Regions from separate parts of the Colwellia sp. PAMC 21821 genome, predicted to be linked through region 2. Evidence: predicted binding sites of a transcription regulator. Region 2 holds the regulator's gene; the other holds the start of a gene.

Region 1 (12,636 bases), 2.3 Mb from region 2:
TTTACGGTGAATACTTAGCAAAGATATCGATATTGCATTATCGCGGAAATACCGTATACAAAAGTGCAGTACTATGTCGTCGCATGGACACTTTGCTGTGCTTCTTATTCATTAATAAACAACATAAGCAACATAAAAACCGAAGCTAGAACGTTGCAAGCAATCATCTGCGGCAATATGCGATTGATTAATTAGCTACTCATTTTTAATAGTTAATATGAATAACTACGGCGTTATAAAATTTATAAGTAGCATAACTACTGACTAAATTTTATGCCCTGTCATTATCCAATTTTCCTCATAAAAAAGTAGATCACTTAATTAATAAAATGGATATAACTTACTTTTTCACAGCGAATTTTTCGCTTGCTATACCGCTAAGGGATTAAAATGAACAACACATTTTTATACATAATTACCGTGTTGATATGGGGATCTACCTGGATAGCAATCAATTACCAATTAGGTGGTGTTGAACCAGAGGTTTCTATTGTCTATCGTTTTGGTTTGGCGGCTATTATTTTATTTACCTACTGTAAATTTAAAGGCTTAACTTTACAGTTTTCGTTGCGCCATCATTTGCAGTTTTTCCTTTTTGGCATCACTTTATTTAGCTTCAACTACTATTTTCTCTACTCTGCACAACAACACATTAATTCGGCATTAACTTGCATTGCCTTTTCAATGATCATGTTTTTTAACGTTTTCAATGCTCGAATTTGGTATGGCACTAAAATAACACAACAAGTCTATGTCGGCGGTGCGTTGGGGTTATTAGGCATTGTGACACTATTTTGGCCTCAAATAAGTGACACTCAGTTAGGTCCCGAGACCTTATTAGGTTTAGGGCTTTGCATAATGGGGACTTTGATCGCATCTACAGGCAACATGTTGTCAATGAAGAATCAGCAAATGAAATTACCACTTATACCTGCAATGGCATGGGGGATGGCATACGGTGCAATTTTTATGGCGGTAGTCGTTGTTATTCAAGGTAAAAACTTCAACTTTGACTATACATTCCCCTACGTTAGCTCATTACTTTATTTGACTATTTTTGGCTCTGTTATTGCGTTTGCTAGCTACTTAACATTACTCAATAATATTGGTGCTCACAAGGCATCTTATGCTTCGATTATGTTTCCAGCGGTCGCTGTTATCATTTCAACGATTGTTGAAGGGTTTGCTTGGTCTACATATACCTTTGCAGGCTTATTCTTTATCTTAGCTGGTAACCTGGTGGTGCTTATTCGGACGAAGAAGCCGTTACCAAATGATAACCTTACACAAGCGCATGATTATAAAACAGAACAACCGAATATTGAGCACACGAACATGAAAGCACAGCGCTTATAAGCATATTTAACTTTACCAAACAGATAAACTTTTTACGCAGTTCACTTACCACTAAGTGCTCTTTGCACAACGGCGCTGAATACCTTCCGGTTCAGCGCCGTTCTTTTATTCTTGCTAAAATAAAGGGTACAAAGTCTAGAGCTCAATAAGCATTTTACCGGCAACTTCTTTCACTAGCTTTGCAGCCAATTGAGCGGTCATATTGTCGATATCTTTATTAGGATTAAACTCGACAATATCAGCGCCGACAAGTGGTGTATTTATTTGATGGATAAGATTGATCACTTCACGGCTTGTTAAACCACCAGGCTCACGATGTGAAACCCCGGGTGCAAAAGCAGGGTCAATACCATCGATATCAAGTGACAGATACACAGGATGCTCAAATATTAACGGCTGCGATAATGGCCAATGTCTCATCTCTAAAGATTCGACATTAAATTTTGTTATTTGCTCGGTTTGATGCAAGTTTAACGTTCGTATACCAACTTGTACTAGGCGCTCACATAAACCGTCTTCCATCACTCGGGCAAAAGGACAGGCGTTTGAGTAACGATTACCTTTGAAGGAATCATATAAATCAGAATGAGCATCAATATGTAATATGGTTATTTTATCAAAAAATTTGCGATAACTTTTTAGAACAGGATAACTAATACTGTGATCACCGCCTAAAGTTAATATCCGGGTATTTTCAGATAATAGCTGATCACAACGTTGTTCTATTTCAACAATGAAATCATCAGACGGCGCTATATTAACATCACCAGCATCAAGCCATTGCTTCGACTCGCGCAAATTCACACCTAACTCTGTAGCTCCATTTAATGAACCATGATTTAACACTTCACGAATCTTACTTGGAGCTAATGCAGGCCCGCGCTCGAATGAAGAGTTATCATCAAATGGTACGCCTAAAAGTGCGACTTTAAATGTTTTGTTTTCTGTCATGTTATTGCCTTTACTGAAGTGCATTTTAATACCGCGTATTTTCTTGATGAGCCATGATTAATTATTCACTAAAAATGGCTCATATAACTGATTTACTTTTATAGACGGTATTTAATAACTCCCAATAGGCGAACCTGGCGGTAGTGTTATTTTAGATGCAGGAGCAGACGACTTATCATGCCCTAGGCTGTAATTAATTTGCTGCGCTAATAATTGGAAGTGGGCATGAGCACCTTTGTATTTCCGCGTGCTTCGCTTATCAGTTAACCATTGTGATAAATCAACTAATGTCACATAAACTTCAGCTTTTACTTCTGGCACTAATGCCTTGCTATGCCAGAGTGCAATTAAATGCTCGACCAATTGCTGATTTATCCGTTGCTGTACCAACAGCTGTGTTGCGGTTTTCGGCGCAGACTTCACGGAATTATCTACCACTTTGTTCAGTAAAAATGCTACTGATGGAATCTCTTCATCAAGCATACTTTGCTGCTGCAACCGCGCTAATCGTTCAGCATTCAGTAAAAGCGACAAGGTTTGTTTAGCACTTGCTTCTGCAGCACTGATAGGATCAAATGTTATGCCTGTTTGACTAGTAAAACTCTCTCTATCTCTGCTGTATCCATAGGCTTTGGGTGGTATTAAAGCCGTAATTTTAGCTGGCAGTGTTAATGTTTTTGCTGAAAGAGTAACCAGTAAAGCATCAAGTGCTGCTTGTTGAGAGTTACCTGCCACCATTTGTTGTTGATTAGTAAATTTTTCGCTGCGCAGTTGATAACCATAGTCAACACCGGCAATTAATTTTGCAGTAGCTTCCACCTGAAAACGGTGAAAATTATAAATCGGCACTAATACCTGTTCAAGCTCAGACATAGGTGTGCCCATAGGAATACTGTTTAAGCCAAAGTTTTCTAATGCGAGGGCTCTAACATCTAATACTCGCATCAATTCTTTAGCAGCATCTTTGCCATTGTCCCACAAGTGACCAGTAGCATGCGCACCTGATTGCGGCCTTGCGTCAGGATCAGAAACATATGCTAAGCCCTTTTGCTGAGTTGCTGCGACCAACTCAGTCAAATACTGTGCTTCTTGGTCAGTTGCAACATCAGCATAGCCATAGGCAATAACAAACTTATCCCAATCACCAATATTTTCTGCATAAGCGTTAGCTAAATTAACTTGTCCATTATCAATGGTAACTAATGGGTGAGGATAATCCATAACTGACGCTCGGTCATTAACACTGGCAGCAAAGTTATGCGCTATGCCCAATGTATGTCCAACCTCATGAGCTGATAGTTGGCGAATGCGCGCCAAAGCCATTTCCTTCATAGCGCTGGTATCAGTATCAGCATGATTAAACGGTGACGTTAGACCTAAAGCAATTAAATAGTCTTGGCGAACACGCAAAGAGCCTAGCGTTACATGGCCTTTAATTATTTCGCCGGTACGGGGATCAATAACGGATGAGCCATAAGACCAACCTCGCGTTGCACGATGTACCCATTGAATAACATTGTAGCGAACATCCATAGGATCAGCGTCACTGGGTAATAACTTAACTTGAAAAGCATTTTTATAACCAATAGCAGAAAAGGCTTGATCCCACCAACGAGCGCCATCTAACAATGCCGTCTTAACCGGTTCAGGAACGCCAGCATCTAAATAATAAATAATCGGCTCAACGGCTTCGCTCATTGTCGATAATGAATTTTTCTTATGTAAACGGTGACGAGGAATATTGCGTTTAATCAGTGGCTGGTCGATTGCGCTGGCGTAATCAGCATAGGAATGCTGCCAAAAGCCACTATAAGGGTGAAATTTTCGCGTTTGATAATTATCATCAGGTAATTTGATCAGCGAGTGGTGTAAATTAACTGTAACGGCTGAGGCATCGGGTGTAACTGATCGTAAATACGCACCTGCTTTCGACCCCGTATAAGTAACCGTGGCTTCTAGTTCGGTGTTATGTGGAAAAGCTTTCGTTCGCTTTTTATAAACGCCACTGCGTGAACTATCAATTTTATAATCGCCCTGCTTACTGCGCTGTAATTGTTCAGACAAGTTATGAATATCTGATAATAAAAACGGCGTGTAATCAATTAAGGTTTTGCTGTTATCTGCTGCAGTATGGCTAACCTTAAAGCCCCAAATAATTGAGCTGGCAAATGCTTCATCTATCGCCTGCTTCTCCAGCTTATTGTCGGTATTGGCACGGAAATAAGTATTAAGTTGGCGTAAAAACACTTTGTCACCTACTTTTTCAAAGCGAACTAATCTCGTGTCACCAAGTTGACCGCGGTCTAAGCCAATATCGTTTGAACCTATACCGTGTGGCAAGCCACTTTGAAATAAAAACTCTTGTTCAAACGTCTCAATTTCTAAAAATACTTTACCTGTTTTATCATCAAGGTAAAAAGAAAAATAGCCTTGTTGAACCTGCATGTTTTTAATAAATTCAGCGTAACTTTCTTCTGCTTTCGCCTGCACTTGTACTGACAACCCACAGTAAAAAAACAACACTAATAGCTTAATGAAAAACTTCATTTAATATCCCTGTTTTAAGTAAAATCGAGTGAGTTATAAAAACTCCCCCTGAGCTAAAATTAAAATGATTATAGGTACTAAAAATCACCCTATTCTTGTTATAATCGCCTAATAGCAAGTTGATTAATTATCTGTCCATTTTTAATGGTTAGCATGAAAAAGCAGACATCTTAATTAGTCAAATTGATAATAATTGGCACTTTGATGACTTGATAATACATCATAACATTGAAAATTAAATACAATATACTCCGTCATAAGAGTATGACTCTAAAGTAATTAGGTAACCCAATGCAACGACTAGCTCCCGCTTTACGTGAAGATAATGTACCAGCAGATTTAATTTCATTAATAGAAACCATTTTAGCGGCAACAAAGGAAATTTCATTCCTTGTTAGCCAAGCTCATCTAGGCGATGTTATGGGCTCTACCGTTGATGAAAATATTCAAGGTGAAGTGCAAAAAAAACTCGACGTTGTAGCCAACGATTTATTTAAAGACATTCTTCTAGAGTCAGGTTTGGTTAAAGCCATTTCCTCTGAAGAAGAAGATACTTCTGTCGCCGGTGAAAAAAATGGCAAGTTTTTAGTCTCATTTGATCCATTAGACGGCAGTTCAAATATTGATATTAACTCTTTAATTGGCACTATTTTTTCTATTCACGAAGCACCCGCTGATATGGATGCCAGTGATCCTGACATGTTTAAGCAGTCTGGTAATAAGCAAATTTGTGCTGGTTATGTACTTTATGGTCCGGCAACTATGCTTGTAATGACAACAGGCAATGGTACTCACTTTTACGTGTTAGATCGAACGCACGGCGGCTTCTCATTAGTCGAACGTAATGTACAAGTACCAAAAGATACCCAAGAATTTGCTATTAATATGTCTAACCAACGTTTTTGGCAAGCCCCAATGCAAAATTATATTACCGACTTACTCGCTGGTAATACTGGCCCGCGCGGTAAAAACTTCAACATGCGCTGGATTGCGGCTATGGTCGGAGACATTCACCGTGTGTTAACGCGTGGAGGTTTATTTACTTACCCTGCCGATAATAAAAACCCTGAAAAGCCTTATAAATTGCGTTTAATGTATGAAGCTAACCCTATGAGTTTTTTAATTGAACAAGCTGGTGGCTTAGCCATGACGAGCAAAGGACGGATTATGGATATGGACCCAACAGATATTCATCAACGCGTTGAAGTTATCATGGGATCAAAAAATGAAGTAGAAGTTTGCTTAAGTTACTACAAATAAACCTCAAATGAATTTAAGCTTGCACTGAAAGTTTCAGCCAAAAAACACCTAGAATGCTAGGTGTTTTTATTTCTAGCTTTTATGGATTTATAATTTAATAATTTCTCTCATTAAATTAAGTTGGTATGCATTACGCCCCATTTGAATTAGTCAGTCGTAATTTTTATTGTTACATTTTAAAGCCGTACATTATAAAAAGTGACTAACGTTATCTATAGTAGTACGATGAATATCCTAGCAAAATTTTCACAAGGACGATGGGATTATGAGCCATATCACGACTATTGAGCGTACTTTCACCGAGCAAGAGCAACTTGTTTCTACCACCGATTTAAACGGTACCATTACTTATGCTAATCCTGAATTTTGTGAAATAGCCGGCTATAGTTTAGAAGAATTAATTGGCCAACATCACAATATTGTACGCCACCCTGATATGCCCAAAGCAGCTTTTAAAGATCTATGGGAAAAGTTAAAACGTGGTGACTCTTGGCGTGGCATGGTTAAAAATCGCTGTAAAAACGGTGACTACTATTGGGTGGACGCTTACGTAACCCCTCTTTTTAACAAGGGGCAAATTACCGGTTATCAATCTGTTCGAGCATTTCCAAGTGATCAACAAAAAGTTCAAGCACAATTACTTTACGATAAACTAAACCACGACAAACCCATATTGGATTTACATGCCAATATCCCCCTCAAACGATTTGTGGCACTTATTTGTGTTATAGCAGCGATATCGATGGATTGGATGCTCGTTGGTACAATAACATCCACTTTAATATTATTAGGCTGCCTTGCGCTAATCATATTTATTTTTGCCGAAGAACTCATAAAAATCCCCAATCACCTTGGTAAAACAAAATCAATGTTTGATAGCCCGTCACGACATGTATATCTAGGTAAAGGTATTCTCAACATCATTAATTACCCGGCAGAATTATACAAAGCTAGAATAAAAACAGTCCTTGGACGCAGTAACGACTCAGGCAGAAGACTAGCAAAACTTGCCGACGAACTTGCTCAAACGTCAACCGAAATGCTCAGTGGCATCAAAGAAGAAAATGAGCATATTAGCCAATTTTCCTCCGCTATCACCCAAATGAGTACAACGATAAGCGAAGTTAGCGAAAGTACCACCTTAGCACATGATAAAGTGGCTCAAGTCCAAGCCGACTGTCTACAAAATATTGTCACCATAGAGAGCAGTGAAAATAAAATTACCCAACTCGCCACTGATGTTGAAAATGCCGCTAATAATGCGACTGAATTAGTGACTGATGTTGATAAAATATCGACTGTAATGAGTGAAATTCAAGGTATTGCGGATCAAACAAACTTACTGGCTTTAAATGCGGCAATAGAAGCAGCAAGAGCAGGTGAACAAGGTAGAGGCTTCGCCGTGGTTGCTGATGAAGTAAGAACCTTGGCCAGTAGAACACAAAGTGCGACTGAACAAATACAGCTATCTGTTTCTGAATTGCAGCGAACATTGAAGTCTTGGAATCAAGTCATGATGTCCAATAAAACCAATGCAGATGAATGTTCTGCTGAATCTAATGCTATTAAGCAAGCCATGCAAAATATTATTGATAATATTCAAAATGTTAATGATATGACAGCGCAAATTGCTACGGCTTCAGAGCAGCAGAGTGTGGTTGCTGAGCAGATCACTCAAGGCATTCATAATATCGGCAATATATCTCAACGTAACACTCAGTTGGCTGCTGAAGTATCAAATAAAAGTATTGAAGTGAATAAAAATGCCGAAGCAATCGAAGAGCTTAGCACCAATTTTAGTTAACAGATAAATTACGCTTATATCGGTAAAACTTTCATTTATTAAAATGGCTACTCTGGTAGCCTTTTTTATTTATATGATTAATTTTTTAACGGCTTAACCACGTGCAAGTTCAGTTCAGTTCAGTTCAGTTCAGTTCAGTTCAGTTCAGTTCAGTAAGAATTTAACCTATCAACTACCTTCAATCTTCTATATTTCGCCCGTAATTTAACGTTAAAAAAAGTACTAAAACTCGCCATAACTCCCCTTTTATATTTGGTAAAAGCTTGACTTAGATCAAAAAAAGACTACAATTTTCACAAATTACTGAAAATACAGAAACAACAGTAAATATGAAAATTACAGCTATGACTCAATCATTAGTGTTGCACTTTGGCGAAATGGGCTCGCGTTGGGGTTTAAACCGCACGCTAGGACAAATGTACGCCGTTATTGTCCTGACCGAATCGCCTCTTAATGCCGATCAAATCAGTGAAGCTCTACAAATTTCGCGTTCGAATGTCAGTATGGGCTTAAAAGAGCTTAAGGCCTGGAACTTAATTAAACTCCACCATATTCCCGGCGACAGAAAAGAGTACTTTTCAGCACCTAGTGATATTTGGGAGATTGCTCGCACCTTAGTTGTTGAACGCAGAAAGCGCGAGTTAGACCCAACTTTATCAACACTGCGTGATGCCTTAATGGAACAGCCTAGCAATGAATCAGATGAATACGCACAAATGCGCGTTAAACAAATGCATGACCTGATGGAAATGGTGACGCTTTGGACTAATGAGATGCAAGGAATGTCTTCAGAAAAACTGTCCGCTTTACTCAAGTTGGGTGAAGGTATTAGTAAAATATTAGATGTAAAAGACAGGCTATTACTACGATAAAAACTATTAAAATTGCCATTATTTTATTACATAGAATATGGCTAAAAGAATTAAAACGACAGGACTAAAGCGTCTGTCGTTTACACAAGCACTTTACTTAATTAAATGGAGTACATCACGTGTTAGATGCATCAGCTCTTGCTAACGACACAAGTTTCATGCTTTCCCGCATTCAATTTGCTGCCAACATTAGTTTTCATATTTTATTTCCTACCATCAATATCGCCTTGTGTTGGGTATTGTTGTTCTTCAAGGTTCGCTTTAATCAAACCCAAGACGATAGTTGGTTACGCGTTTATCGGTTCTGGGTCAGAATATTTGCCTTAACCTTTGGTATTGGCGTGGTCAGTGGCATTACTATGTCATTTCAGTTCGGTACTAATTGGCCGGGGTATATGGAAACCGTTGGAAATATAGCGGGGCCTTTACTTGGCTATGAAATAATGACGGCATTCTTTTTAGAAGCCTCATTCCTTTCAATTATGCTGTTTGGGATGGACCGAGTCTCTAATCGCGTCCATACCATTGCCACCGTACTGGTTTCTTTTGGTACCACTTTATCGGCATTTTGGATTTTATCACTCAACTCATGGATGCATACGCCAGCCGGCTTTGAGATGATTGACGGTGTAGCCCATGTTACGAGCTGGCTTGAGGTTATTTTCAACCCTTCTATGCCTTATCGTTTTATGCATATGCTGCTCGCTTCAGGGTTAACCACTGCATTTCTAATTTCGGGTATTTCTGCTTATCGCCTGATCAAAGGCGATAATAAAAAGTCAGTAAAACAAGCGCTAAATTTTTCCGTGGTCTTGGCCGCAGTCTTAATTCCAATACAAATTTTTGTAGGTGATTTACACGGTTTAAATACTTTTAAAAACCAACCTGCAAAAGTTGCGGCTATGGAAGGAGCTTGGAACACCGAAGCCAATGTTCCGTTATTATTATTTGCCTTACCTAACGAGAAAAAAAGAGAAAATAGCTTTGAATTAAAAGTGCCCAATATGGCCAGTATCATTTTAACTCATGACTCAGCAGGCGAAATCAAAGGCTTAAATGACTTTGTTGATAAACACCCACCTGTTGCCCCCGTATTTTTCAGCTTTAGGATAATGATAGGCATTGGCATATTGATGCTGATATTTTCTTGGCTAGCAACATACCAGTATGTCATCAAAAAACGCTACCCACCTTGGTTATTAAAAACAGGTATTGCCATGACATTTTCCGGTTGGCTAGCAACATTAGCTGGTTGGTATGTTACAGAAATTGGCCGACAACCATTCTTAGTGACTGGCATATTGCGTACCAAAGACGCTGTTACGACTACGCCGCCTGAGAATATAGCCATGTCTTTAACTTTGTATCTAGTTATTTATGTGTTTTTACTGATTGCCTACATTCGCACTTTATTTGTTATGGCGAATCGAGCAGTAATATTAGAAAAATCAAATGCATCATTGACTGAAGCAGGCTCGTCTATCGAACCTAATATCCCCTTAGCTGACGAAGGAGAAAAATAATGATATCCGCAACAGTAGATTGGCTACCAATCGTTTTCGTTGGCTTAATGGGCCTATCGTTTTTAGTTTACGCGATACTTGATGGTTACGACTTGGGCGTTGGGGTATTACTACCTTTAGACAACCCTCAACAACGTGATATGATGATTTATTCAATCGGGCCATTTTGGGATGCCAATGAAACATGGCTCGTTATGGCTATCGGCTTATTATTGATTGCCTTCCCTAATGCCTACTCTCTCATATTTCAAGCATTGTATCTGCCGACCGCTTTGATGTTAGCTGGGCTAATTTTACGTGGTGTTTCGTTCGACTTTCGCACCAAAGCGCTAAGTGCTGATAAAAATAAATGGGAGTATGCTTTTAAGTTTGGCTCTTTATTAGCAACATTATCACAAGGCTACATGTTGGGTCGCTACATCACCTCGTTTGAAGATACATGGTTATCTCTGGGCTTTTCAGCCTTGTCAGCTATTTGTGTAACGGCAGGTTATTGCTTTATCGGTGCGGCATGGTTAGTAATGAAAACCGAAGGTGAGTTACAGCGCCGTGCTGCAAAATGGGCAAAATATACCAATGTACTTATGGCCTTTGGTATTGTCGCTGTATGTTTAACTAATCTATTAATTGACCAACAAATTATGGATAAATGGTTAGGCGGAATACAAGCGATAATGCTGGTGCCAATCACCTTATTACTTGGCTTTACATTTGTAACCGTACATCGCTATTTAGACAAAGTGCCGATGGAAAATGATCTTGGTTGCTGGCTCCCCTTTACAGCCGCAGTTATGATATTTATTCTATGTTTTTGTGGTTTAGGCTACAGCTTTTATCCGTACATAGTCCCCTTTAAAACAACCATATTTGAAGCAGCAAGCTCTAGAGAGTCATTATGGTTTATTTTTGTGGGTGCAGCAGTCGTTTTGCCGATGATTATTGGTTACACCATATTTTCTTATAAAGTGTTTTGGGGTAAAACCACTAAGCTTAACTACTAGGCATACTTACTAGGCTTAACTACTCGGCTTAACCATTAAGCTTAACCATTAGCCTTAGTGACTAAAGTTGTACGAAAAGAGTGCAAATAGTCACTAGGCTAACACTAAGAAATTTTGCTAGAATACGCGCCATATTCTAGACAGAACTCATTTATTCGCTCCGTTATTAACTTAGCAGAGCTTGGAGATAGCAATTTATGCCAGCTTATGCCGTAGGTCACAAAGTACCAGATTCAGATTCAATCTGCTCAGCCATCGCGCTTTCATATTTGAAAACAACGATTGGTGAAGATGTAAAACCCGCACGTTTAGGTGAACTTTCACCTGAAACTGCCTTTATTTTAGAGAAGTTTGGATTAGAAAAACCTGAGCTTAAGTTAAACTTTGCTGATACAGACGGTATTTATGTTGTTGATCACTCAGACCGCATACAAGGCCCTGACGATATTGATGAATGCACAGTGTTAGGCATTATTGATCATCATAAATTAGGTGATATTACCACTTCTACTCCGCTAGAAATTTGGGTTCGTCCGGTAGGTTGCACCAATACTATTATTAAAATGATGTATGACTTTCACGATGTTGAAATTCCTAAAAACATTGCTGGTGCTATGATGTGCGCTATTTTATCTGACACCGTTATTTTTAAATCTCCAACTTGCACTACGGCTGATATTAAATGTGTTGAAGCTTTGGCTGAAATCGCCGGCATTGAAGATTACAAAGGTTTGGGCATGGAAATGTTCACGGTTAAATCTTCAGTACAAGGTACACCAGTACGTGAGTTAGTATTACGTGACTTTAAAGATTTCAATATGAGCGATAACATTGTAGGTATTGGCCAACTAGAAGTTATCGACCTAGCCTTGTTTGATGAGATGAAAGCTGATTTACATGCTGACTTACAAGCCGTTAAAGAAGAAGGTAATCGTCATACCGTAATGTTGCTGCTTACTGACATTATGCAAGAAGGTTCAGAACTTCTCGTAGTAAGTGACGATACCAGCATCGTTGAAAAAGCTTACGATATTAGCTTAGTTGATAATAAAGTTTGGTTACCGGGTGTAATGAGCCGTAAAAAGCAAGTTGTACCACCGTTGCAAAATACCTTTGCTAAGTAAATAACTTAAATATCCCAAGCAGTTATACAAGTACAAAGCCTGACAATCGTCAGGCTTTTTTAATGACTCCGATTGTGAACACTTATAACTGTCTATAACTATCCATAACTACAGATAAAACTATGCTGAATAAATAACTCGGCAAACATTTATAATAACCAATTTATCCAAGAAAAAAGTAAGCTAAGCATCTCTCAG
Region 2 (12,636 bases):
TAATGATGCAAGTTATGATGATCGCCTTTGGTTTGTACTTTGGCGCTTTCTCAGATATGGCAGAACACAATGTTATTTATTTACGCTGGGCGAGCTTTTTCTTAACCTTACCTATTGTTACCTATGGCGCTTATCCTTTTTATAAAGGCGCATTTTATGCCCTAAAAGCCCGCCAACTTTCGATGGATGTACCGGTATCTATTGCGATTATTTTGGCATTTTTAGCGAGTTGCTGGGCAACATTCACCCAACAAGGTGAAGTGTATTTCGAATCTGTTTCCATGTTTACTTTCCTCATTCTTATCGGTAAATTCCTGGAATTTAGAGCCCGTAGTCGTGCCGCGGATGTTTCAGCAAATTTATTAAAACTTATACCGATGACAGCGACTAAAATAGAACAAGGTGTTGAGCGCTTTATTTCAGCCAATAATTTAAAAGCTGACGATATTATTTTAATAAAGCCAGGCGAAACCATTCCAGCTGACAGTGAAATAATCACCGGCACGAGTCAAATAAATGAAGCTATGCTGTCGGGTGAACAACTGCCCTTAATGAAAACAACGTTAGACAACATATTTGCCGGCACCATAAATGGTGATGGTAATTTAACAGCAAAAGTTAAACACAACAATCAAGAGTCATTTTTAAGCCAATTGATTCGCCTAAGTGAAAATGCGCAAAGCCATAAACCTAAGTTAGCGAAGTTGTCAGATAAAATTGCCCAATACTTTGTTGCGCTAATTTTAATTGTTTCTATTATTACGTCAATATATTGGATACAACATGCACCGTCAGAGGCATTTTGGATCACCCTGTCTGTTTTGGTGGTTACTTGCCCCTGTGCTTTGTCGTTAGCAACACCTACTGCACTCACCTGTGCAACTACACGCCTTAATCGTGAAGGTATTATGATTAAGTCAGCACACGTACTGGAAACTATGCCTGAAGTCGATGCCGTAGCATTTGATAAAACCGGCACCTTAACCACCGGTGAATTTGCCCTTGTCAAAGTAAAAACTTATGGTGATTTTTCAGATGATATTACCTCAGAAGGTCAAGAACAAGTACTCGCTATTGCAGCAGCATTAGAGGCACATTCTGCACACCCGTTGGCAAAAGCGTTTAGCCCTTTTCGTGATTTTAACCAAACAACCACACAGGTTGTCGTTGCTCCCGGCGCTGGTATTTCTGGTGAAGTTAACGGCCAACACTATCGCATTGGCAAAAGTTCGTGGCTACTTAGCGATAATAACAATTCAGCTTACAGCGCGCAGTGTGTATTAATGCAAGGTGAAACATTAGTCGCTGAATTTTATTTAAATGATGGTTTACGTGATGACGCTAAACCCTTAATAGCGTTTCTTCATCAACAAGACATTGAAACCACCATGTTATCGGGCGATAACCTGCAAGGCTGCAATAAATTGCAATCAACACTGCAAATTAACAGTGTACAAGCTAACTTATCAGCTCAAGACAAGGTAAATGCCATAAAACAGCAACAAGCCACACACACGGTCGCTATGATAGGAGATGGTGTAAACGATAGTCCTGTGCTCGGCGCAGCGCATTTATCGATTGCCATGGGTAGTGGTACCGATATTGCTAAAAACGGTGCCGATGTGATATTACTGAACAACAAGCTTAAAGGCGTGCAAACATTACGACAGGTTTCGGTGCGAACGGCGCGCATTATAAAGCAAAACTATCTTTGGGCTTTTGGTTATAATGCCATTGTATTACCGTTAGCGGTTACGGGTCATATTGCACCCTATATGGCCGTAATTGGTATGTCGGCCAGTTCAATTTTAGTAGTAAGTAATTCATTAAGGCTTTTAAAAAAATGAGCATAATTTACGTATTAATTCCCATTGCAGTATTACTGACCACTATCGGTATTTATCTCTTTTTTTGGGCGGTAAAAACCGAACAATTTGATGACTTAGAAAAACAAGGTATGAGCATTTTATTTGATGATGAACATGACAAAGTCAGTCACAATAAAAGTACCAGTGCTTCACTTAACGTTACTCAGGTGAAAGAGACTGAGTTCAAAGACAATCAAACAAATGAAACAAATAAAGCTAAGAATCAAGTAGATAATCAGAACGATAATCAGGTCGATAAATAACGCCATGAATCTTGATTTTTTTTCAGCTTTTGTTATCGGATTACTTGGCTCTGGCCATTGTGTGGTAATGTGTGGCGGTATTAGCACCATGTTAACCACCGCGATATCGGATACCGCTCGTCATAAAAAATATGCCATTATATTTGCCTATAACTTTGGTCGCATAGCCTCTTATAGTTTGATAGGCGCCTTAGTCGCATTCACCAGTTCAATGGCCGCAAAAAATATAGGTTTTCCCGTTGCGATATTAAAAACTATCGCGGGCGTTTTTCTTATCTTGTTGGGTTTATACCTTGGTCAGTGGTTAATGTGGTTGAGCCGAGTCGAGCATTTAGGCAAAAATGTATGGCGTCATATATCACCACACACCAAAAAATTTATACCGATTAAAAACATAAAAAGTGCATTCGCGTTAGGCGCGCTTTGGGGTTGGTTACCTTGTGGTTTAGTTTATTCTACTTTAACTTGGTCATTAGCAAGTGCCGACGTACTTAATGGTGCCTTGATCATGTTTTTCTTTGGCCTTGGCACTTTGCCCGCTCTACTTTCAGTATCATTAGGGACTTTCAGCGTTAAGTCGCTATTAAGTCATGCTCTATTTAGAAAAATAGCGGCTATGTTAGTCGTTATATATGGCATTTATACTATACTGATTGCATATCTTTAACGTATCTACTATGGTGATCTTCATGGAAATATTTATAGGCTTTTATGAATAATAAATCGTGTGTAGACCAGCAACATATTCACTGCCAAAACTGTAGTATCAGTGAGTTGTGCTTACCCTTTTCTCTTAATGATCATGAGCTAGAAACCTTAGATAATATTATTGATCGTAAGCTTCCGATCCAAAAAGGTGAGCAAATATTTAACGATGGTCAGCCAATGAAAGCGCTTTACGCTATTAGATCTGGCACCTTCAAAACCTACACCATTAATAAACTAGGCGAAGAACAAATTACTGGCTTTCATTTAGCGGGTGATTTACTTGGCTTTGATGCTATAGCCAATGCTAAACACCCAAGCTTTGCAAAGGCATTAGAAACCTCAATGATTTGTGAGATCCCCTATAATACGCTCGATAATTTATCTAACAGTATGCCAAAGTTAAAAAAACAGATTTTGCGTATGATGAGCACTGAAATTCGTGAAGATCATGAAATGCTAACATTACTTAACCGTAAAAATGCAGAGCAGCGCTTAGCAACCTTTATTAGTACCTTAAGTATTCGATATCATGCCCGTGGTTTATCCGCTTCTGAGTTTCGCTTATCAATGACACGCAGTGACATTGGCAATTATATTGGCTTAACGGTTGAAACCATAAGCCGATTACTAAATCGCTTCCATAAAAATGGCTTAATAACCGTTAATGGTAAATTAATTACCATTCTAAATAGCGAAAAATTAAACCTCTGTGCTGGGCTTTAAACCAGCGTTTTCCCACATTTTTTCGTCTACTTTTTATTTACTTTCCATCTACTTATCTAGGCTTCCTTATTCGGCTATTTCAGGCTATGCTAAGCGTGAAATAATTAAATAAAAACAATAATAATTTGATTTAAAACAACTATTATTTTTTTAAAATAAGCTATTGTTATAGTATCAAACATATTATTTATTTCTCAGTTTGGTAATACCAGCAGGCAATTGACAAAGGAATTAGCTATGGAAAAGTATCAAAAAATACTCGCTATTGTTGACCCAACAACAGAAGATCAAAAAGCGCTAAATCGTGCAATAGAATTAGCACGTAAAACAGGTGCTAGCATTACAGCATTTTTGACCATATATGATTTTTCTTATGAAATGACTACTATGCTGTCAGGTGATGAACGTGAAGCTATGTGCAAATCTGTTATCAATGATCGCACACAATGGTTGGAGTCTTTACTTGCTGAACTTGATGTAACCGGTATTACAATTGATTGTCAGGTTATCTGGCATAACCGTCCTTTTGAGCAAATTATTGCCAAAGTTATCGATAACGGTTACGACATTGTTATAAAAGGGACACACCAACACGACAAATTTAAATCAGTGATATTTACCCCTACTGATTGGCATATTTTGAGAAAATGTCCTTGCCCTGTTTTACTCGTGAAAGAGCATTTATGGCCTGAAAATGGCAACATTATAGCCGCGTTAAATATTGGCAGCGAAGAAGAAGAGCATAAAGCGCTTAACGATAAAATTACCGCTGAAGCTAAACAACTCGCCAAGGTCATGAAAGCAAATTTGCACCTCGTTAATTCATTCCCAGGTACACCGGTAAATATCGCGATAGAAATTCCAGAGTTTAATGCCAGTGATTATAACCTCGCCATGTTAAAGCATCATAAGAAGGCAATGCTAGAGCATGCAACTGCCTTTAATATAACTGAGGAATGCACTCATATCCAAGAAGGCTTACCTGAAGATATTATTCAAAGCATAGCGGCCGAATTAGATGCCGAATTAGTTATTCTTGGCACGATTGGTCGCACGGGGTTATCAGCAGCATTAATTGGCAATACCGCAGAGCATGTTATCGATAGGCTCAATTGTGATGTATTGGCATTAAAGCCAGATGGTTACGTTTCCCCCCTCGATGTAGAATAAGGCATATTGAATAAGAGCATATTAAATAAGGGCATATTGTATAAAGATATGTAGATTTCAGAAATAGTGCGCTGCGCGTCACCTAATGAGAAAGTTATACATTTTGGTGACGCTTTATTTCGTCATCTACAGTTTGAGCTCTAAAATTTCCCCTCTAAAATTTCCCCTCTAAAATTTGCCCTCTAAAACTTGCCCTCTAATTCAATCACCATAACCACAAATTAGTCTGTTCAACAACAATTTTCACTATCAATAAGTTACCAAAGCGAATGTGTGCTAAGGCTTACTATACCTCTTATCCGGAATGACTAAAGTCACTATTCTATGGCCTTTAAGTCGGACTATAAAGGGAGGGTGTGTCGGTTGTTCACTCACTAAAGTACCTTAGTAGGATTTTTCCGTCGCTAAAAAAGATCACTTTTAAAATCAATTAATCAACTTGGTATAGCCGTGATATTGCAATAAAAAAAGTTTTTATAAGCTGTAAAGCGCAGTATAATAGCCCCACGGTGAAAATCTCCTTATTGTTGCTCGTTCTGATCTTCGAAAAGAGTCCTCTTTACCCCTCAATTATTGTCTTTTTAGGCGGGCCTACGAGCCTTTAAACGCTTATTTAGACAAGCTATTTATCTCATTATCGGTTTACCCTCTATAAGGAAAAGCACTATGACTAATCAAGACGCTTCGGCTGAGCGATGCTCGACGAGCAAGTTTTCGACTATTTTGATGATACTGTTTGCGGGAGCGCTCGCCACGATTATCTTTGATTTTTGGGGGCCTTCACTGTCTCCCATTCTAGGTTTTACCGCGCTCTCCACAATTAAACTGCCTACAACGATGATTGAAGTCCTATTCGGTTCAGCGCCGACAGGTGTACCCGAATTAGTTCACTACATTACAGGATTGATACTTTACCCGTTAGGCTGGCTACTTGTTGTACGACCAATGTGGAAGGCAATTATGCCATCGCTACACTGGACAATTACTGCTTTTGTTTACGGTGTAGTGCTTTGGGTGTTCGCGCTTTACGTTGTCGCACATCTTATCATCGGGCTGCCGCCGTTTATTGGTTTCACAGAAACCACTTGGGTCGCTCTTGTCGGCCACGTACTTTATGCATTGGTTTTTGCATGGGGTGCAGAAACCCGTAAGTTTAGTTAGTTAGTTAAAATTTTTTATATTTAATACAACGAAGTAGAAGTTTATGCTTGTTATTAACAATTGCTATTATAGAGATAATCGTATTCTTTTACATTCTACAAATAGAGTATCAAGCAACATTTCGTATGTTTAACCCTATAGATTTTTTATAGCTTATAAGCCAAAATAGTTGATAACAAGTAATGCGTCACCGAATGAGGTAATTTAATATTTTGGTGACGCTTTATATCTGTTTCTAATATTTGGCATAAATAGTTCAAGTACAATAACCATTACTTCAGAGTAAGCTTTTCCTGTTCAACTTATAATCACTTAACTTTCATTATTTACCAAAGCGAACGCTTGAGACGTATTCACTTACCTCTAAGCGATATTATTGAAATACCTATTCTATGATCTTTAATAATGGACAATGAATGTGGTTCGCGTGCCCTATCGCCCAGCTAAAACCTTAGGATACATTGCTTCAGCTCTAGTCCCGCAAATTTAGATTTGAAAGAGCATTAGATCTAAATTAGCAAGTAAGCGCTTTAAATGGTTGTCATCCAAAAAGTCGCCCTTTATTCTTCTACCATTTCACATCAGGTTTCCATTCTCTGATCCACCCAGGAATATCACTAGCAGGCATAGGTCTGGCAATGCCATAACCTTGTGCCAATTCACAGCCCAGTTGCAATAAAGTACTACCATGTTCAATCGTTTCTACACCTTCAGCAATCACATTACGTTTGAATGATTTAGCTAGCGCTATCACGCCTTCAACGATAGCTAGATCATCCGCATCATGTAACATGTCTCTTACAAAACTCTGATCTATTTTAATTAAGCTGGCGGGTAAACGCCTAAGATAAGTAAGTGAGGAGTAGCCAGTGCCAAAATCATCTAACGCAAATTTCACCCCTAGCGCAATGCACTTATTCATAATTTTTGAGACGTTGTTTACATCATCTAAAGCACTTGTTTCTAAAACCTCTAGCTCTAAATAGCGTGGTTCAACATCTGGATGTGCCGCTAGCAGCGCTGTTAAACGGTCGGTAAAGTCAGGCTGTTGTAATTGTACTGCTGAAATATTTACGCTGGTACAATCAGGGAAACTAAGTCCCATTGCCTGCCATTCTCCAATTTGTTTCAATGCCGTTTCGATCACCCATTCACCCATCTCGATATTCATCGGGCTATTTTCAATCGCGGGTAAGAACTCTATTGGATTTAATAGCCCTCGTTCAGGATGCTGCCAACGAATTAACGCCTCAACCCCTGTCACCGTCCCTGTCCTCATATTCACCTTAGGCTGATAATGAAGCAAAAATTGTTGATTATCTAGCGCACCACGAATAGCTTCTAAGCTTTCCAGTTGCACTTTTACAGCATCATCTTGCGCCGTATCAAACATGTGATAACGATTTTTACCCGACTCTTTTGCCACATACATGGCTTGGTCAGCATGACGTATGAGTTGGTCGGTATCTACATTATCTTGCGGGTAAATGGTAAAGCCTACACTCGCCGATACATTTAATACCTTATCACCGATAGTCACAGGCTCTGATGCAGCCGATAGCAATCGATCTAAAATCGGCAGACAATCATTTTCTGTGGTTAAGTCTGTTAATACCGCCACGAATTCATCCCCACCAATACGAGCTAAGCTGTCACCTTCACGTAATGCTTCTTTCATACTACTGGATAACGAAATAAGTAATTTATCGCCCACATTGTGCCCATAGGCATCATTCACCGATTTAAAACCATCGAGATCAAGAAATACCACAGCCAGTGATTTCTTATGACGACTGCAATGCAACATAGCTTGAGATAATCTGTCGGCTAGTAATACACGATTTGGTAAGTTAGTCAGTACATCGAAATGCGCGATACGCTCTAATTTTTCTACCGATTGTTTACGCTCAGTAATATCTTGGTGTGTCCCACAAAGCCGGATTGGCTCATGTGTATCTTTGTCGTACTCTACAACAGAACCTGAACCCTGAATCCATATCCACCTGCCATCAGCATGCTTCATTCTAAATTCTGCAACATAATTGCTTCCAGACTGAATATGAGTATGCACCGTATGTTGTGTTATCTCTTTGTCGTCAGGGTGAATAAGCTCGTCCCAGTCACTAATGGTATTGGTAATATCATCTTGTGTAAGACCTAATATTGCCAACCACTCATCATTAACCTTATGAACACCTGTTTTATAAAACCAATCCCAATAACCCAACTTCGCGCCATTAATTATATTTAAAAGTTGATTTTGAGATAGACGAACATCTTCTTGGCTCAGTTTTAGGGCGTTTATATTTCTTCTTCGCCTAATATTGTTACTTATTAGCGCGCCGCCAATGGTAGTCCCCAATATAAATATAAGGATAAGCAATAGTCGTTGGGTAAATTTAAACGCGTCTAAGTCTTCAGATATTATTTTTTTTAAGGCGGTTTCAACATCATCAGCAGAATGACTAAACTCTAAAAATGACAGATCGAATTGTTGATCTAGGTTTGATCCTATACCTGAGGTGGTTTGCGATGCCCATCGCTTTTCTGCAATTTGGCGAAAATGATGAATGCCGACAATCGTTGTATCAATTTTGTGCCGTAAACGGGGGTCGTTTAAGGCAAGAATAGTGCCTTCTTCGTTGGTGCCACCATCAAGCATTGCCTGAGCATACCATTCAGCCAAGTCAAGGTGAGCCCATATGTCTTCGATATTAAGCGTTCGATCGCCACTAATCGCTTCTTCAAACCACAAATGTGCAATGGTCGCTTCAAGCTTAACTTCTTTAACTGCGTCGACTAAAGGTGTGAAACGCTCTACTATATTTCGCCCAGTGTAGAACGAATAGTAAACAATTGCCATGATGAACAACGTTGCTGATATAGACAAAACAATTATTTTACGAGAGCCAGCTTTAATCATGTATATCCAATATTTAATATAGGTTATTAATTTGCACGAAGGGAGTCATTATTTTTATTTAAACTTCAATTAGCACATCCCCTTACTATTGAGAGTGTATTAAAACATCATACATGTAACTTTCTGATATACCAAAATTAAGTTAACACCATCATGATGTCCGCCATAGTTGCAATATCGTCATTCAAGTTAGCTATCTAATTTGTGCAATAAATCCTTCAAAACTATTTTTCAAGTATCTATTAATGAGTTAAATAAATTCTCAAAGTTCAACTTTGTTCATTAAGTTACTTCGGCTATACTACGCGCGCATATTTACTAGGAATATATTATGAGCGCAGTTTTAAAATCGGCCTTAACTCCAAGCCAAAACACACAGTTAGAAAAGCTTGAAAAACGCTTACGACGTCATGTTGGCCAAGCAATTGCCCAATACAATATGATTGAAGACGGCGATAAAATTATGGTGTGTGTCTCAGGCGGCAAAGACAGTTATGCCATGCTTGAAATATTAATGCGTTTAAAAGAGTCTGCTCCTATTCACTTTGACTTAATTGCCGTTAACCTTGATCAAAAGCAACCCGGTTTTCCAGAGCATATATTACCGAATTATCTTGAATCAATTGGTGTCGCATACCAAATCGTTGAAGAAGACACTTATGCGATCGTTAAAGAGAAAATTCCTGAAGGGAAAACCACTTGTAGCTTATGCTCGCGTTTACGTCGTGCATTGCTGTACAAAGCCGCTAAAGCGTTAGGTGCCACTAAAGTTGCCTTAGGCCATCATCGTGACGATATGGTTGAGACATTAATGCTTAATATGTTTTATGGTGGCAAGCTTAAATCAATGCCAGCAAAGCTTGTGTCTGACAACGGCGAACACGTGGTTATTCGCCCACTAGCATTTTGTAAAGAACAAGAACTCATTCAGTATGCTGCGCTAAAACAGTTTCCTATTATTCCTTGTAACTTATGTGGTTCGCAGCCTAACTTACAACGTCAAAACATTAAGGCTATGTTACAAGATTGGGATAAAAATCATCCTGGGCGTATTGAGTCTATGTTTACAGCGATTAAAAATGTAGTGCCTTCACATTTATGTGACAGCGAACTCTTTGACTTTAAAAACATCAACTCAAGTTCAGGGGTTATTGCTGGTGGCGATACCGCTTTTGATCAAGAAACCTTTAGCCAAGCGGCACCGGAAGTTAATCCCCTTAAGCTTAATAGTGCTGATTTTTTACAAGTTAAAGAAATAACATAAGTTAACGCTGTTTACTTACGGTTATTTATAAAAACCGTGCAAAACACATGAGACATAGTTTCAGTGCCACAACATAATTTCAAAGTAACCTGCGAAACTTATGTTGTTGCCGCATTTTTAGTTATCAATATTCAATCAAAAATCGAATCAAAAATCGAATCAAATCTACCTTGTATTTAACGGTAAAAGTGTGCATTTAACTATCTTTACTATCATATTAACTCATCGGAAAATAACCAATGTCTATCACCTCAACAATCTGTAAATCTATTATTTTTACAAGCTTAGCCATAGCAAACGCTGCCAGTGCTGAAACACTTTGGAGTGACAACTCCATTAGCTATTTAAAGAATGTTAACGAATTTCAGCTTTTAGAAAATGACAATATTAATGTTATAACGTTTGAACATGCCTCAGGGCATAACTGGGGAGACGTATTCTTTTTCGTAGATCGCATCACCGCAAGTCAAGACCAGAACAACGGTCATTATGAAGAAACCTACGGCGAATTATCAGCACGACTTAGCTTAAGTTATTTAACGGGAGAGAAATTAGCCTTTGGTGCTATTTCTGATCTATACATTGCAGGCATTTACGAGCATGACACTGGTAATAGCAATAACTTTGGTTTTGGCTTTAATAATTACTTATTAGGTGTTGGTGCATCATGGGATGTTAAAGGCTTTAGCTACCTAAGCAGCAATGTTTACTTGGCTGATAATGACGATACAGATAATGACTATCAACTGACCCTTGCATGGGGCTATCCTATTGCGCTGGGCAACCATGACATTATTATTGATGGTTATATAGATTGGTCATCTGCGGCTGACGATCATAGTGCTGACTTCCACTTTAATCCACAAGTTCGTTTAGATGTTGGCAAATATTTTGGTAAGCCTAAGTTTTTTGAAGTCGGTATTGAATATTCATATTGGCATAACAAATTTGGTATTAATGGCTTAGATAACGAAAATACCGTTAGTGCTATGGTAAAAGTACATTTATAAGACGTTAGAAAACGGTAGTTTATAGTTTGAGCCTATAACTACCGTTGTTTAGTCAAGTACGAGATACTGGACAATATCTCTTGTGTCTAAAAATCAAAACTACTTAATCAAAACTACATAATCAAAACTACTTGGTATTTATAGCGAAATACTGCCGATTATGTCGGATCATCTCGGTAAGTTCTAACACATAGTCAGCACCGCGTTCAGAGTAAGCGGTTAAACCGGTCGCAAGAATTTCTGGCGCTAATGGCTGCTCTTGCTCTCGTAACTGACCGCGAATAAGTCTAAAAACCTTATATGCGCTATGAGTATTAATGTTGTGTAAATACCGTCCAACGCCTTGCCTTACAGAACTATAAGCCGCTACTTCGTGTTTTGCGCCAGTATTACGACTACCAGGTACCATGCCACACCCTTCGCTATAGCACCAAACTCCAAAAAAATTCAAACCAATTCTAGCGAAACGAGAAGTGCCCCAAGCAGATTCATTCGCTGCTTGTACTAAAACCAGTGCAGGTGGAATTACATCAATTTTAAGTTGTAACTCATATAATTGTTTTAAAAGAGAGAACTTTTTACTGACTTTATATTTTGTGATTAAGCTAGCCACTATCGCGTCATCTTCTGCGCTAAACGGTTGCTCTAAGGTTAACTGTTCAATTAAACGTTCAACTTGTGCACGCGACGCCAATATTTTTTTATTTTCTGCATATACCGCTGGCTTTATAAAAGAAAAAAAGCGACGTTTTTTCTCTTTTACGTCTCGAATTTTTGCAAAGTCAGGTAAATTAACATCATGTAGTGGTTTTTCAACAATTTTAATGACCTTTTTAGGCGTTTTTTTCACCACTACTTTTTCGACTGGTTGTGTCTCTTGTTCTACCTTTAAAAAAGTAAAAGGGGCAATTAAGCCTAATCCTAGCAAGGTTATACATATCAATCCTAAAAAGCTTTGCTGATTAATTTTTATCAAACTAATAACTCCTTATGCAATTTTATTAAGTATGATCTACTGTGCATATTCTGCAAAGTATTAACCATTAGGCAGAAAAAGTGTCACTTATTGTGCTGCTTTGATCTGCAGATGTTTGCATCTGTAAACCAAATATTTCACGGTATAAAATTCCTTTAACGTTATAAAATAGTGGTGCTAAATAAGCTAAACAAAAAAGAAAAAATGCGATAGCAATAAAACCAAGTTCAGAAGCCCCTGCAGCAGCTACAGGCAAGGCTGATATTAATACCGCCAACGCCAATATCAGATAAATAGAGAAAATTTTAAACCATTGAAAACGCGTAGCTTGAATACTCACAGAAATTGCTTTTATCGGTGACATTTTCTTTTCTACCACTAAAGGCAACACTAATGACAAAGCGACAGCTAAAAATATTCCAGGTAAATAAAATAACGTTAAACCTATTGTCACTAAAGTCGAAGTCAGTAACGCACTAACCGCAACCCAGCTACCACGTTTTAAAAAGGCAAAAATCAATTTAGGGCGAGTTTTTAAACCAACAGAGTGAAAAACCCCCATCATTTCAA

Evidence for each region. Region 2 encodes FNR, which switches genes on or off when oxygen is low (the NO sensors DNR and NnrR bind a similar motif). Its sites were predicted from a motif close to TTGATCTAGATCAA; they were not measured.
Region 1: A3Q33_RS11100 (GbsR/MarR family transcriptional regulator) is a predicted target of FNR. The motif match lies at 8,182-8,195, and genes of this name have one in related genera.

The regions. Positions count from the first base shown of each region.
Region 1 is NZ_CP014943.1:2,587,698-2,600,333, reverse strand. It holds gene A3Q33_RS11125 (DMT family transporter) at 391-1,356, shown strand; gene speB (agmatinase) at 1,492-2,307, opposite strand; gene A3Q33_RS11115 (zinc-dependent metalloprotease) at 2,419-4,854, opposite strand; gene A3Q33_RS11110 (class 1 fructose-bisphosphatase) at 5,146-6,114, shown strand; gene A3Q33_RS11105 (methyl-accepting chemotaxis protein) at 6,380-7,918, shown strand; gene A3Q33_RS11100 (GbsR/MarR family transcriptional regulator) at 8,248-8,790, shown strand; gene A3Q33_RS11095 (cytochrome ubiquinol oxidase subunit I) at 8,949-10,313, shown strand; gene A3Q33_RS11090 (cytochrome d ubiquinol oxidase subunit II) at 10,313-11,314, shown strand; gene A3Q33_RS11085 (manganese-dependent inorganic pyrophosphatase) at 11,512-12,438, shown strand.
Region 2 is NZ_CP014943.1:328,926-341,561, forward strand. It holds gene A3Q33_RS01295 (heavy metal translocating P-type ATPase) at 1-1,847, shown strand, start outside; gene ccoS (cbb3-type cytochrome oxidase assembly protein CcoS) at 1,844-2,131, shown strand; gene A3Q33_RS01305 (sulfite exporter TauE/SafE family protein) at 2,136-2,798, shown strand; gene fnr (fumarate/nitrate reduction transcriptional regulator Fnr) at 2,843-3,562, shown strand; gene uspE (universal stress protein UspE) at 3,800-4,732, shown strand; gene A3Q33_RS01320 (hypothetical protein) at 5,399-5,893, shown strand; gene A3Q33_RS20705 (putative bifunctional diguanylate cyclase/phosphodiesterase) at 6,462-8,816, opposite strand; gene ttcA (tRNA 2-thiocytidine(32) synthetase TtcA) at 9,148-10,080, shown strand; gene A3Q33_RS01335 (outer membrane protein OmpK) at 10,320-11,090, shown strand; gene A3Q33_RS01340 (glucosaminidase domain-containing protein) at 11,218-12,066, opposite strand; gene A3Q33_RS01345 (hypothetical protein) at 12,134-12,636, opposite strand, start outside.